DNA from 4 places in the Chryseobacterium sp. CFS2 genome. Region 4 is predicted to be linked to each of the others. Evidence: riboswitches for the same ligand, from Rfam matches in the RefSeq annotation. Region 4 holds a riboswitch; each other region holds the start of a gene.

Evidence for each region. A riboswitch is a leader RNA that binds a small molecule or an ion and turns the genes downstream of it on or off. The one in region 4 is predicted to bind cobalamin.
Region 1: another riboswitch for cobalamin. It lies ahead of prpB (methylisocitrate lyase); the one in region 4 lies ahead of metE (5-methyltetrahydropteroyltriglutamate--homocysteine S-methyltransferase).
Region 2: another riboswitch for cobalamin. It lies ahead of ODR02_RS02780 (T9SS type A sorting domain-containing protein); the one in region 4 lies ahead of metE (5-methyltetrahydropteroyltriglutamate--homocysteine S-methyltransferase).
Region 3: another riboswitch for cobalamin. It lies ahead of ODR02_RS12610 (TonB-dependent receptor plug domain-containing protein); the one in region 4 lies ahead of metE (5-methyltetrahydropteroyltriglutamate--homocysteine S-methyltransferase).

Annotation. Positions count from the first base shown of each region.
Region 1 is NZ_JAZHQU010000014.1:13,688-17,295, reverse strand. Features, by position in the region: tRNA gene ODR02_RS22840 (tRNA-Arg) at 1-55, shown strand, start outside; gene ODR02_RS22835 (hypothetical protein) at 246-809, opposite strand; cobalamin riboswitch at 1,058-1,250, shown strand; gene prpB (methylisocitrate lyase) at 1,697-2,605, shown strand; gene prpC (bifunctional 2-methylcitrate synthase/citrate synthase) at 2,592-3,608, shown strand, end outside.
Region 2 is NZ_JAZHQU010000001.1:629,720-633,327, forward strand. Features, by position in the region: gene tpiA (triose-phosphate isomerase) at 1-306, shown strand, start outside; gene ODR02_RS02775 (esterase-like activity of phytase family protein) at 403-1,671, opposite strand; cobalamin riboswitch at 1,906-2,095, shown strand; gene ODR02_RS02780 (T9SS type A sorting domain-containing protein) at 2,160-3,266, shown strand; gene clpP (ATP-dependent Clp endopeptidase proteolytic subunit ClpP) at 3,594-3,608, opposite strand, start outside.
Region 3 is NZ_JAZHQU010000004.1:605,330-608,937, reverse strand. Features, by position in the region: gene ODR02_RS12620 (AraC family transcriptional regulator) at 1-396, opposite strand, end outside; gene ODR02_RS12615 (T9SS type A sorting domain-containing protein) at 551-1,864, shown strand; cobalamin riboswitch at 2,001-2,178, shown strand; gene ODR02_RS12610 (TonB-dependent receptor plug domain-containing protein) at 2,211-3,608, shown strand, end outside.
Region 4 is NZ_JAZHQU010000001.1:57,262-60,869, reverse strand. Features, by position in the region: gene ODR02_RS00290 (sensor histidine kinase) at 1-788, shown strand, start outside; gene ODR02_RS00285 (LytR/AlgR family response regulator transcription factor) at 792-1,559, shown strand; gene ODR02_RS00280 (Lrp/AsnC family transcriptional regulator) at 1,578-2,039, opposite strand; cobalamin riboswitch at 2,235-2,420, shown strand; gene metE (5-methyltetrahydropteroyltriglutamate--homocysteine S-methyltransferase) at 2,599-3,608, shown strand, end outside.

The sequences.
Region 1 (3,608 bases), on a different contig from region 4:
ATAGAGCATCTGCCTTCTAAGCAGACGGTCAAAGGTTCGAATCCTTTCGCGCTCACTTAAAGACTTACTGGAAACAGTGAGTCTTTTTTTGTGTTTACTCTTAATCAAAAATCTTTTTATAGCTCACAAAATAGAGCATCCCGATTTTTAATCGGGACGGCAAAGGTTCGAATCCTTTCGCGCTCACAAAAAAACCTCACAATTTTTATTGTGAGGTTTTTTGTTTATTGGAGCTATCATAAAATTTATAATTCGAAATATTGCCCCAACCATTCATCAAAATGTTCTTTATGCTTATCCTGAGCAGCTTTAATCAATAAGTCAGGTTCTACAATCTGGCTTAGCCCATAATCTCCTTTCATCCAGGCTAAATATTCACTTAATCCTTCACTCTCTTCATAATCATCTTCCTCTTTATAAAAATAAGCTTCATCAAGCCCTACTGAAATTTCATTGTCAAAAGTGAGCAGATGCAAAAACTGCAGTATATTTTCAGCCACAATGTGAACACCGCCTTCATCCCCAAAAACTACCACAGGCATTTTATTTAAAGGCTGCTCTACTCCGTTATTCCAAATGGCATAGAAGGAACCGGAACCATTCGCCTGTGCAAAAGGCAGTAAATTATTCAGAAAATTTTCGTCCTCACTCCAGCTTTTCAATCCGGATTTATCATCAATTAAAACACCAAAACCTTGTGAATAATTTTCATACGAGGAAATAGTATTCTGAAAGTAGATCAGTTTTTCCAGTTCTACCGGAATTTCCTGCAGATTCAAGTTTTGTTTAAATTTTGTAATTTCTACCATGGTCAATTATATTCGGTTAATAAGATTTGTAAAATAAAAATAAAACAGCAAATTTATTAACTATCTTTAATTTTATGGTCATGTTTTATATTAATTTAACAACACAAACAAGCTGTTCTACTCCCAAAACACAGATTACAACTAAAACATTTTCAATACATTAAATTAAAAAAACTATTGATTACATAAAATATCTTTTTCGTTATTATAAAATACTTATATTTACCACCAAGGAGTTCTTAAAACCTTCTTTATCAACCGAAACTGGTTACACTTAGCTGTGTATTAAAAGGGAATCGTGTGTAAATCACGAACTGTCGCGCAACTGTAAGTAACATACAAAAAGTTTTTATCAATTGATATCCACTGTATATTTTTTATATGGGAAGGATGATAAAAACAGTTACAAGTCAGGAGACCTGCCTATTTCGTATTGACGATGCTTTCGCGATTTGAAGCTTACAGTCAGGTATGATGCGATATGGATATAGTACGATAATTTTTTTATCAAACTGTGTTATTTTTTGAGATGAATATGAGCGTACGTTGTGTACTTCTCATGATTCTGTAGCTCATTCGTATCCCCTTTCCGTAATTTTTCTTTCTTAATAAAGCACCGCGAAGTTTACAGAGAACTTTTTATAGGATTTTAATCAATGTAAAAAGGGATAAGGTGTACCAAAGCAATTTTAATTATTCGTGGAGTTCCAACAGGTTTATTTTACAAACCTGTACAATCAGAGGTTCTCAAAATTCCCGACATCTGCACAATGGGAAGATTCCCCAACTCCTTTCCTACTTTTTACTTTTTACTCAAAAGCGATGTCTTTACAGCTCTTCCGCTTCTTTAATGACAAACAAATTTCAACTCAACAATAAATATTATAATGATCAAAAATGAAAATTGGAAGTCGCCCGGCTTAAAATTCCGGGAGGCTATGGAAAAAGAAAATCCCCTTCAGATTGTTGGAGCCATCAATGCAAACCATGCATTATTGGCACAGCAGGCTGGTTTTAATGCCATCTATCTTTCAGGAGGAGGTGTTGCTGCAGGGTCTTTAGGAATTCCTGATTTAGGAATTACAACTCTGGATGATATACTCATAGATGTTCAGCGTATTACTAATATTTGTGATTTACCACTTTTGGTAGATATTGATACAGGATTTGGACCTTCCGCTTTTAATGTTGCCCGAACGATAAAATCATTAATCAAAGCCGGAGCTGCTGCCATTCACATTGAAGATCAGGTGGGAGCAAAACGTTGCGGACACCGCCCCGGAAAAGAAATCGTAAGCAAAGAGGAAATGGTGGACCGGCTTAAAGCCGCAGCAGATGCCCGTACCGATGAAAATTTTGTGATCGGAGCCAGAACAGATGCTTTTGCCAGTGAAGGACTGGAAAAAACGCTAGAAAGAGCCATCGCTTATAAAGAAGCCGGGGCAGATTTCATTTTTGCTGAAGCAGTTCCTGATTTAAGCTTTTATCAAAAATTTGTTGATGCTACTGGGATTCCTGTACTAGCCAATATCACGGAATTTGGAATGATCAAAATGTACACTGTAGAAGAACTGAAAAATGCAGGTGTAGGACTCGTCCTCTACCCTCTTTCTGCCTTCAGAGCTGCCAATAAAGCTGCACAGAATGTATACCAACATATCCGTAAAGACGGAACACAAGCCAATGTGCTAGATACAATGCAGACAAGAGAAGAACTCTATCAAAGTATTGGCTACCACGATTATGAACAAAAATTAGATAACCTTTTTAAACAAAATACTCATGTCAACGAATAGCGAACCAACATTTAAGCCTAAAAAAAGCGTAGCACTTTCCGGAGTGACAGCAGGTAATACCGCTCTTTGCAGTGTAGGAAAAAGTGGAAATGATCTCCATTACAGAGGTTATGATATATTGGATCTTGCAGAGAGAGCACAATTTGAAGAAGTTGCTTACCTGCTTATTTATGGTCAGCTGCCCACTGAAGCTCAACTCAAAAACTATAAAGCAAAATTAAAATCATTGAGAGGTCTTCCTCATTCTGTTAGAAATATTTTAAAAAGTATTCCGGCAGCTGCACACCCAATGGATGTCATGCGTTCAATGGTTTCAGCAATTGGAAGCATTCAGCCGGAAAAAGATGATCACAATGTAGCCGGAGCAAGAGATATTGCAGATAAATTATTAGCATCATTCAGTTCAGGGCTTTTATACTGGTATCACTATACCCACAATGGTAAAGAAATCAATGTAGAGACTGATGATGATACTATTGGCGGACATTTCCTTCACCTTTTACATGGTAAAAAAGCTCCTGATTCATGGGTGAAAGCAATGGAAATTTCCCTTAATCTGTATGCCGAACATGAGTTTAATGCTTCTACTTTCACCGCACGTGTCATTGCCGGAACCTCATCAGACTTTTATTCCTGTATCACAGGGGCTATCGGAGCTTTGAGAGGCCCTAAACATGGGGGAGCCAATGAAGTGGCTTTTGAGATCCAGAGCCGATACAACTCTCCTGATGAGGCAGAAGAAGATATCAGAAAACGTATTGCCAACAAAGAAGTAATTATAGGATTCGGACATCCTGTTTATACCCTGTCAGATCCAAGAAATGTAGTCATCAAAAAAGTAGCGAAAGAACTTTCCGGGGAAGCCGGAGATATGCTGCTGTACAATATCGCTGAAAGGCTGGAAACTGTGATGTGGGAAGAAAAGAAAATGTTCCCTAATCTGGATTGGTTCTCCGCAGTATCTTACCATCTGATGGGAGTTCCTACCCTGATGTTTACTCCA
Region 2 (3,608 bases), 570 kb from region 4:
CTTTTCACACTTTCTGCTGAAGAGATCAAAAAAGTAGTGATTGCTTATGAACCAGTTTGGGCTATCGGAACAGGAGAAACGGCAACACCTGAGCAGGCTCAGGAAATCCATGCACATATCAGAAGCATCATTGCTGCCAAATATGGACAGGAAGTTGCTGATGAAATTTCAATCCTTTATGGAGGATCTGTGAAGCCAGACAATGCAAAAGAAATCTTCTCTCAGCCGGATATTGACGGAGGTCTTATTGGAGGAGCTGCTTTGAAATTAGAGGATTTCTCTAAGATTATTGAAGGTTTTAACTAATATCAAAAAAAACAGGTCCCGGATTAAGTCTGCTCCTATTGATACATAAAAACGGCGGCATCTTCGATGCCGCCGTTTTCCGTTAAAAAAATCTAATTATTTAATATCGACTACATACATCGTTCCTTTATCGACCTTCCCTGTTTTAGGAAGAATCTTAGCTTTCGGATTTCCGTTTCCATCATCCACTACTCCAAAATCATCATCATTGAAAACAGCAAGTTTATTATTTCCCAAATAAACGATCCCTTCAAACTTATCATGCTCATACCCCAGTTTTGCAACAAGATCAACAGCCAATGTTTTGGTCACAGCTTTTATTCCGGCAGTGGTAATTTCATCCCATGAGCACTGTTCCAAAGCTTTTCCATTCACTTTCATACCGTCCACAGCAGTAATATCTGTTCCGTTTACATCCGTTGCATTGCTCAGATTGATTCTGTATACTTTTTTAATTCCTCCCTGGGAACCAAAATTTCCGTCTCTTTCGATCACTAAAAATTCGTTGTTACTTAACGCCGTAATATCACAAACCGAATCCGAAGCACCTCCATCCTGTTTATATAAAAACTGCTTGGTCTGCCCTGTAATAATATCAAATGTGACAATTCTCGTTAAAGTAGTATTGGTTGCCAATGCCTTGCTTGGTACCAGCATCATCGACTGTATGGTTCCTACCAGCGTTCTTCCGTCCGGAGTAATACACAATCCTTCCATCCCTCTGTTGGCCCTTCTTTTGGCTAAAACGGCAGGTAGTTTTCTGGATCCGGTATTTACACCTATCGGGCTTATTCTTTCCATTTCTACTCCCTCTGCACTGTAATGCACAATATGCGGTCCGTATTCATCGGAAACCCAGAATGTACCGTCGGCTGCTGCTACAATACTTTCACTGTCAAGACCGTACTGATCAGTACCTAAAACATTTCCGGAAGCATCATAAGCAATTTCTCCTGTACTTCCCATTCCTACAGGATTTGGAAGACCTGTAATAGGTTGTCCTGATGGATTTTTAAGCTTAATATATTTGATAACCTCTACATTCCCGTCAGCATTAATTTTAAAATGCATAATCGTTGGCGTAAAGTTAGGTGCTAAGAACTTTTTTCCATTCTGGAAGTCGGTATTTGGACCTCTGTCTGTAATGACATAAAATTCACCTTTTCTTGTAGGGTGGGCTGCGGCTCCGGAACCAAATCCGCCGTTGATAACATCCACTCCGTTAATCGTAGCCAGTTTTGTAAATGGAAACTCCTGAGGAAGTTTGGAATAATTAATATCCTGATTCATTATTGTTGTGTCATCATCACTTTTACATGAGGCCAATACTGCCAGTACTCCAACAGACCATAGTAATTTTTTCATATGCTATTTTATGGCTGCGAATGTATAAACTGATTGTAAACTGATCTTGAATATAATGATAATTGTATTTTAACATTAGAATCTACAAAATGAATTGAATATAAACAGAAAAATTCAGGATTTAAAAATAAAACAATAACAATACAATCAAATCATTAAACAATATTAAAATCAATTTTTTAAGGATATCTGAAAAAAAATAATTCACAAAACAGACTCATCAATTTATATGATATATTTGCAGCGTTTTAAGGCTGAACAATGTTCATTAATAGGGAATCAGGTGAGAATACTATTCAAATCCTGAGCTGTACCCGCAACTGTAAACTGTTTAAACTTATAGCATAATAATCCACTGGAGGGAAATCCGGGAAGGAAGCTGTAAGATGTGAGCCAGGAGACCTGCCTTAGAATACTGACTTCAGAGAAAGAATTGTTTCTCCCCCTGAAGATAAGTTTCGGGAATAAAACTTTAAATTAATGATATCATGAGGAAAATTTATCTTTTTTTCTTACTGCTTTGTATACAGCTCTTGTCGGCCCAATTTACAGAAAACGACATTAAATTTTGGGTAGGAACCGGTTCTAAAAAGGCCTATTTCATTGCAGATTTTAATGACAGCAGTACTCCCAATTCTTATGCATGGGGATACCGTTTTGATGGCAATGATTTATTGATGGAAGATCTTATCAATGCAATTGTGGCAGCAGAACCCCAAATGAACGTTGATATTCCCACAGGATATCTTTCTATTCTTAATTATAACCATCATACATCCACCATTGATGACAGCTGGATAACATGGTCCGGATCCAGTGCATCCGGCATGACATGGAACAACGGTGTAGGCTATACTCCTTTAGCGGACGGAAAATGGTATGGAGTTTCATATGGCATTGATCATTATGACATCCCTCCTTCTCCTCCTGTTCCGGCTTATAGTTCTTCATGGTTTACTCCCTCTCAGGTTACTCATTGGGTAGGAACCGGAAATAATAAAAGTCTCATAGTTATTGATTTTGGGACAGACAATGCCAATGGAAATGCCAATTCTTTTGTTTTTGGAATTAAATATAACGGAAGTATAACTGCAGAGCAGGCTCTACAGCTGGTTCAGACTCAGATTTCCTATTTTAATTTTACATCAGCGAACAATCAGATTTCTAACTTATCATTAAATTCATTTACCGGGAATACTTCCGGATCGGACAGCTGGAAATTGTATAAAGGAAAAGATTTATCAAGCTGGCAAATGAAAGCAAATCTATCTCAGGTTCAGCTGAGCAATAACGATTGGTTAGGATTAAGCTTCGGACAAAGAAGACCATTTACTCCAACTGAAGCACAACTGACATTGGGTACTTCATCAGTTACAAAGAAAAAATTCGGCATTTATCCAAATCCGGCCAGTGATTTTATTCAGATTGAAACTGATGAGAAACTGAAAGAAGTGAATATTTATTCTGCTACAGGACAGAAAGTAAAGACTTCCCAGCTGGCGAAGGTTAATATTCAAGCCTTGCAGACAGGAGTTTATTTTGTTGAGATTAAAACCAATAGAGGTTCTGTGATATATAAGATTGTTAAAAAATAAAGAAAAGTGCCTAATTGTTATTTCTTAAAGAATGCGTGTAGAAAACCACCCCGTCAAAAATTCTTTGAATTTTCGCCACCCCTCCAAAGGATGGGAATTTTTACGTCTTTAATTGAAATCTGGTCTGGATTGTAGATTATTTCTGAAGTATTTCTTCATGAATAATTGCGGCTGGATTCCTACGGAATGACAAACTTTATGTATAAACCATCATTTCAATTGTGTCGTTCCGCAGGAATCCACCCAGTCAATACAGTTTAAATCTATAATAAACCGAACAAAAAAACCGCACCTATTGGGTGCGGTTTTTTATGATTTTACAATCAATTATTTTTTCTCTGT
Region 3 (3,608 bases), on a different contig from region 4:
ATCCGCAAGATTATAATCACTGAAGACCTGCCTATCATAGGAAAGATCATTTGCCAGATTATTATCCTCTTTTTGAGCAAAAATATTCACAGACTGTACATAATCGCCCTTCATGGCAAAAGCTTGTGAAATAATATTTTGAAGCACAATTTTGTGTTCCGTATTCTGATCACTAACCAGAATTCCCTGGGTATAACTGATGCATTCGTCAGAATTCTGATAGAGCTTGAGAAATGCCTTATCGGCTAAAATAGTAAAGTCCGGACCGGACTGCCCATAGATACAATAAGAGCTGTAAATAAAAATAAACAGGAATGTTTTTCTGCTGTTTTGAAATAATTTTTGTTCTGGTAATTTGTTTTTTGTGTTTTTTTGAATAGTTCTGGTAAAATCCATATTCAAAATGTTGTTTTGTATCTGTTTGTTTATGAGTGTTTTAAAAATTAAATTCTTTTGAAATTCACGAATTATGAAAGCCTATTTCTTTGGATAGGCTAAATATTGTATTAATATTGTTTCCACCAATTCGAAACGCTAAATATAATAAAATATGAAAAATTTTTACAGAATGTCAATGAAAATATTGACGGCTTGTATTTTCCTAAAATTTTGTTTTGCAGAAGCGCAGCTTACTGTAATAGGTTTAGGAAATTATAATGTAGGTGCAGTTTCTGATAATGGAATAGTAAGTATGCATACCAGCGCAGGAGGAATTTATAAATGGAATGCAGCAGGAGGACTTGTACAGATAGGTTCTATTTCAAACGGATATCCGGCTGCAGGAAGAACTATTGTTTCGAATGACGGAACTAAAATATCATCTTCCATTACCAATACTGCAACAGGATTTAATGAAATATCAACGTATGATGTTGCTGCTGCCACTTGGGTAAACCGGGGCGGACTTGTTCCTACCGGATGGGACGGAAGTGTAAGCTCTACCTGGGGAATGACTACCAACGGAAATACAATTGTAGGGCTGGGGTTTCTTACTGCCGCGAATGCCCACGCTGTGAAATGGGATGAAGTGAACGGAATGGTAGATCTTGGAAGTATTGTTTCCGGACGCAGTTCAAGAGCAAATGCAATTAATGCAGCAGGAACAGTAATTGTGGGATGGCAGGATGAATCAAACGGTACGAGAAGCGGTGCAAAATGGCAGGATGGAGTAGAAAGTTTTATTACTGATAATAACGGGAATAATGTAGGGGAAGCAGGAGGGATTTCTGCAGACGGAAATACCATCATAGGAGCTGCAAATCCTAATCCCTATGTTTGGAATACTGTAAGCGGGCTCACGTATATCACCCATCCTAATGCTTCTTTCAGTTTCAAAGGGGGTGCAACAGGAATTTCTGCTGATGGGAAAAAAGTTATCGGATATTACAGAGCATTTGGTGCTCCTCCCATGTCCGGAGAAGGTTTTATCTGGACTTCTGCTACCGGAAGGATTAATCTGAATGATTATGCAGCATCCTTAGGAATTGCAACGAATGGGGTAACCATGGGACTTCCTCTGGCTATTTCACAGGATGGAAAGAAAATTGCAGGTTCAGGAACAAATGCTTCAGGTCAGATGATCGCTTTTTATCTGGATACTTCTGAATTTTTATCCGTCAATGACGCTGTAAAAGAGAAAAGCAGCATAGGTATTTATCCTAATCCAGTTGCTGATATTCTATATTTTAAAGGAACAGGAAAAATAGAGAACGCAGAAATTTATAATATGGTTGGACAAAGGGTGAAATCATTCAATGCTGTAGAAGGACAGATTGATGTTTCATCCTTATCAAAAGGAGATTATATTTTACAATACTCTGTGAAAGGAGGTAAAAAAGAGACTTATAAACTGATTAAAAAGTAACATATATAAATAGTAAAGTAGTGGGATGAATGGCTGTTTTCAATATTGAAAGCAGCTGTTCTTTTTTTGTTTCACCTCATAAGAAGACCTGCTTTTTAAGCATAAGTATGGTTTTGGGCGAATACATATAAAAAACTATCTTTGCAAAAATTTTGGTTTCCAGTATTTTGGAATGAAAAGGGAATCGGGTGTAACTCCCGGACTGTCCCCGCAACTGTAAATCGCAACAAAAGTTTCTGCAAAAAACCACTGTATAAAAACGGGAAGGAGCAGAATGCGAAAGTCAGGAGACCTGCCGGAATTATAATTAAAAAACATATTGCTTTCGGAGGAAAAGTAAAAAAGTATGGATATAAAAAGATCTTTAGTACTGCTTTTTTCATCGTATGGTTGCTTTCTTTTTGGACAAGAGAAAACCATCGATACTATTTATGTTTTCGACAACCAGATGAACAGGGTTAAACTTTTTCATCCTGTAAAAATAATTTCGGAGGAAGATGCCGAGAAAAACTCCAGTAATCTTTCGGAGCTTCTGAGATTTCAGTCGCAGGTTTTTATTAAAGAAAATGGTCGTGGTGCTGTTTCTTCACCTTCATTCAGAGGAACTACCGCTCAGCAGACAGCATTTGTATGGAATGGGATTAATATCAATTCCAGTTTTCTGGGACAGGGAGATATCAATAATATTGCTTTGTTCGGCTATGATCAGATCGGTATAAAAGCCGGTGGCGGAAGTGTGGTGTATGGAAGTGGTGCTATCGGAGGAAGTATTCACCTGAATAATACCCTTGATTTTAATAAAGGCTTCCATGGTTCTTTATTTTCAGAAGTTGCTTCTTTTAATACCTATAATAATTTTGTAAAAGGTTCTTACAGTAATGAAAGGTTCAGTTTTAAAGCTTCCGGAAATTATTCTGTAAGTGAAAATGATTATCAGGTAAGCGATCTGAACTATATTAACCGAAACGGAAATTATTACAATACTACGTTCAATGCAGGAGCTTCCTACAAGATAACGAATGATCATAAAATTTCATGGCAGAGCCAGTTTTTTGATTCTTCACAGCATTATCCTGTGTATGAAGAAACAGGAACAAAGACAAAATATAAGACTCAAAGTGTAAGAAGTCTTCTTTCGTGGGACTGGAACAAAACAAATTTCAGCAACTCCTTTAAAGCAGCGTATACGGAAGAAAACTTTCAGTATTTCGGTTCACTAAATCAACCTAAATCCAGTGGTGGAACCGGGAAAAATTATATCTTCAAAAATGATTTCAATTATTTCCTGAATTCAAAATGGAATTTTAATCTTATCGGAGAATTTCAGATCAATAAAGGAGAAGGGTACGCGAGTGGAATATCTGATGTAAGCAGAAATATCGGCTCAATTTCAGGATTGTTGAGGTATTTTGCTACGAAAGACCTGCGTTTTGAAGGTGGATTTAAGAAAGATTTTGTGGAAGATGTGAAGTCTCCTTTTATGTATTCATTCTCCGGAAAATGGAGTGCCTTGAAATGGTATGATGTGAGTCTTAACGTATCAAAGAATTTCAGATATCCGTCATTTAATGATATTTATTATGAACCGGGAGGAAATAAAGATCTGAGACCCGAAACTTCTACTCAGTTTGATATGACAAATGAGTTCAAAATGGGAGATTTCAAACTTACTTTGTCTCCTTATTATATGAATGTGACGGATCTTATTGTATGGCTTCCCACTGCTTTAGGCTACTGGCAGGCA
Region 4 (3,608 bases):
TGCTGAAAATATTCAGTTTTTCCCTATTAACCTACCTTTTGGTGATGAAAATAATTGGTTTTTTGATTGCTGTTGCTTTTGGAAAAGTGGAGAAAAATTTCAATCAGGAAGTTGTTATTCTTTCTACCTTTTCAGATTTGATAGGAGGGTTTATTTATGGAAGTTTTTTCCTCGCATACCGTTACTACAAAAAGAATACGGAATATCAGAAACAATTGGCTCTTTATGATCATGCCCTGTCTGAAAGTAAAATTAATCAACTGAAAACACAGCTTAATCCTCATTTTTTATTCAATAATCTCAACATTCTGGATCAGTTAATAGAAGAAGACAAATACAAAGCATCGGATTTCCTCAATGAATTTGCAGAGATATACCGTTATGTTTTAGAGGTTTCTGATAAAAAGACCGTGTTTGTAGAAGAAGAACTGGCATTTGCAGAGAAATATTTTAATCTGATACAGTATAAATATGGAAGTGCTTATTCATTAAAAATAAATCATATCAGATCATCAGGGAGGATCATTCCGCTTTCCCTGCAATTGCTGCTTGAAAACGCCGTTCAGCATAATCTGGGAACAGCTGTAAATCCTGTTTTGATCACCGTAGAAATAGATAAAGAAATCACCGTTTCCAATACCAGAATACCCAAGCGAAACAGTAAAAAGACTTCAGGAAGAGCACTCAGTAATCTTAAGGAGCAATATACGCTGTTAACGGATCGGCAGGTAGAAATTATAAAAACAGAAACAGAATTTTCAGTAGTCATTCCCATAATTCCAGCATAAAATATGATAAAAGTTGTAATCATCGAAGACGAAATTCCGGCAAGAAACAAATTAAAACGTTTCATCAGCGAGCTGGAAAGACCCGTGGAAATTGTTTCGGAAATAAGTACTGTAGAAGAAGCCATTGCTTTTCTTAAAAACTCAACGGTTGACCTGATTTTTTCTGATATTGAATTATTAGATGGAAATGCCTTTGAAATCTATGATCAGGTGAATATTTCATGTCCGGTTATCTTCACTACCGCGTATGACAGTTTCTGGATGAATGCTTTTGAAAGCAACGGGATTGAATATCTTTTAAAACCATTTTCGCAGAGCCGTTTTCAAAAGGCTTGGGATAAATTTATTCTATTGGGAAATACAGCATCAGAGCCGGAGGATGTTTGGGTAAAACTTCAGCAAATACTAAATAACAGCCCTGTGGAGAAAAGCTATAAGAAACGATTTTCGGTCAGCTCACATCAGGGAATCTATTTTATCAATACGGAAGACATTACTTTCTTTGAAGCGGAAGAAGGGATTGTCTTTGCTTTTGATACAACAGGAAAAAAACACCTGTTGAATGAATCTACTCTGAAAGAAATTGAAACCCAGCTCAATGCTTCAGATTTTTTCAGGATCAACCGCAGTGCACTCGTCCAGAAAAAGCATATTGAAAGAATAGAACGTTACAATAAGAATACACTTTCCGCCCAGATAAAAGGTCAGAAAGATCATCTTATTACAAGCCAGAGCAATACATCTGCTTTCAGAAAATGGATTGAAGAATAAAACCGGTTTCCTGTTCAATTAAATGGTAAGTCCATGGTTGTTTTTCACTTCAGCCATGACAAATGTACTGTGGGTACTCCCGATGGAATCTACAGATCCCAGTTTATTAAATACGAAATCCTGGTAATGTTTCATATCTCTTACCTGAACTTTCAGAAGGAAATCAAAATCTCCGGAAATATTGTAGCATTCGGCAACTTCTTCAATCTCCAGAATTTCTTTTACAAAGTCATAGCCTACAGATCTGTCGTGAATTTTAAGCTTGATTTGGCAGAAAACGGTAAATCCACGGTTGAGTTTTTCAGCATCCAGAACGGCTGCATATCTTTTAACAAACCCTTCCTGTTCCAGCCTTTTTACTCTTTCAAAAACCGGTGAAGTAGAAAGGTTCACTTCTTTAGCAAGTTCTTTAACGGTCAGTTTGGCATTTTTCTGGAGCAGCCTGAGCAGCTGTAAATCCTTGTCATCGAGTTGTTCCACAGAATATTATTCTTTTAAATGATTAAAACAATCAAATATATAGAATTATATGCTTTTATTTTTATTTTTAAAAGTTTATTTTGCTTAATTTTTACTTATTTATTGTGCTTTTATTCTGTATTGCTAATTTTACACAAAATTAAAAACTTTTACTGGAAGCAATTGTTAAAGGTAAAAGTACAGTTCTTTATAGATACTTCATCAAACAGGAAAGGTTTTACTTAAGGTAGATTAATAGGGAATCGTGTGCAAATCACGAGCTGTCGCGCAACTGTAAGTAACACACCAAAAGTTTCTGTCTTTGTATATCCACTGCCAAAAGCGGGAAGGATGACGGAAACTGTTACAAGTCAGGAGACCTGCCTTTACTGAATTGACAATGCTTTCGCGGGCTGAAGCTTTTGGGTCATACAGATGATAGATCAGATTCATGTATTTTTCTTTCTGAAGGAAATGCACTGTCTGCTATGTCATTACTTTCCTGAAACTTTTTCCGCTAAAACATAACGAAGCATTTTAAAGCACTTTCCTATTAAGTTTAATTAAAAAGTTTAAAAAAATGCAAACTCACATTCTGGGCTATCCGCGTATTGGTAGCAAAAGAGAACTCAAAAAAGCCTGCGAACAATATTGGTCAGGTAAAATTCTTTTGGAAGAACTTCTGAATACAGGGAGAACTCTCTGTAATCAAAACTGGAATATTCAGAAAGAAGCCGGCATAGATCTTATCCCGTGCAACGATTTTTCCTATTATGATCAGGTATTGGATATGAGCCTTGTAGTAGGAGCAATTCCTTCACGTTACCATGAGGTGGTGCTTAAAAAGAACAACTCTGAGCTGGATCTTTATTTCGCGATGGCAAGAGGATACCAGAAAGAAGGGTTGGACATTACAGCAATGGAAATGACCAAGTGGTTTGATACCAACTATCACTACATTGTCCCGGAATTTTATAAAAACCAGCAATTTAAATTAAGCTCAGATAAAATTTTCAATGAATTTTCCGGAGCGAAACAGGCGGGTATCAATGCAAAACCTGTAATTATAGGGCTTGTTACTTATCTGTTATTAGGAAAAGAAAAAGAAGAAGGATTTGATAAACTGGATCTGGCTGGAAATCTTCTTTCTGTATATACGGAAATTTTAACCAAACTTCAGGAGCAGGGTGCTGAATGGATTCAGTTTGATGAACCTTTTCTGGCTCTGGATTTAACTGAGAAAGCAAAAGAAACCTATCTTTCTGTGTATTCAGAAATAAGAAACCGTTTCCCGAAACTGAAATTCATTGTTGCCACTTATTTCGACGGATTAAAAGATAATGCATCGCTTGCTGTTTCACTTCCGGTGAATAGTTTGCATATCGATTTGGTTAGAAATCCGGAACAATTGGATGATATTCTGAATCGTATTCCGGAAAACCTAAGTCTTTCGTTAGGAGTAATTGATGGCAGAAATATCTGGAAAAATGATTTTGAAAAGTCATTGTCTTTCATCAGAAAAGCTGTTGACAAATTAGGCTCTGAAAGGATTTTGATTGCACCGTCATGTTCATTGCTTCATTCTCCTTG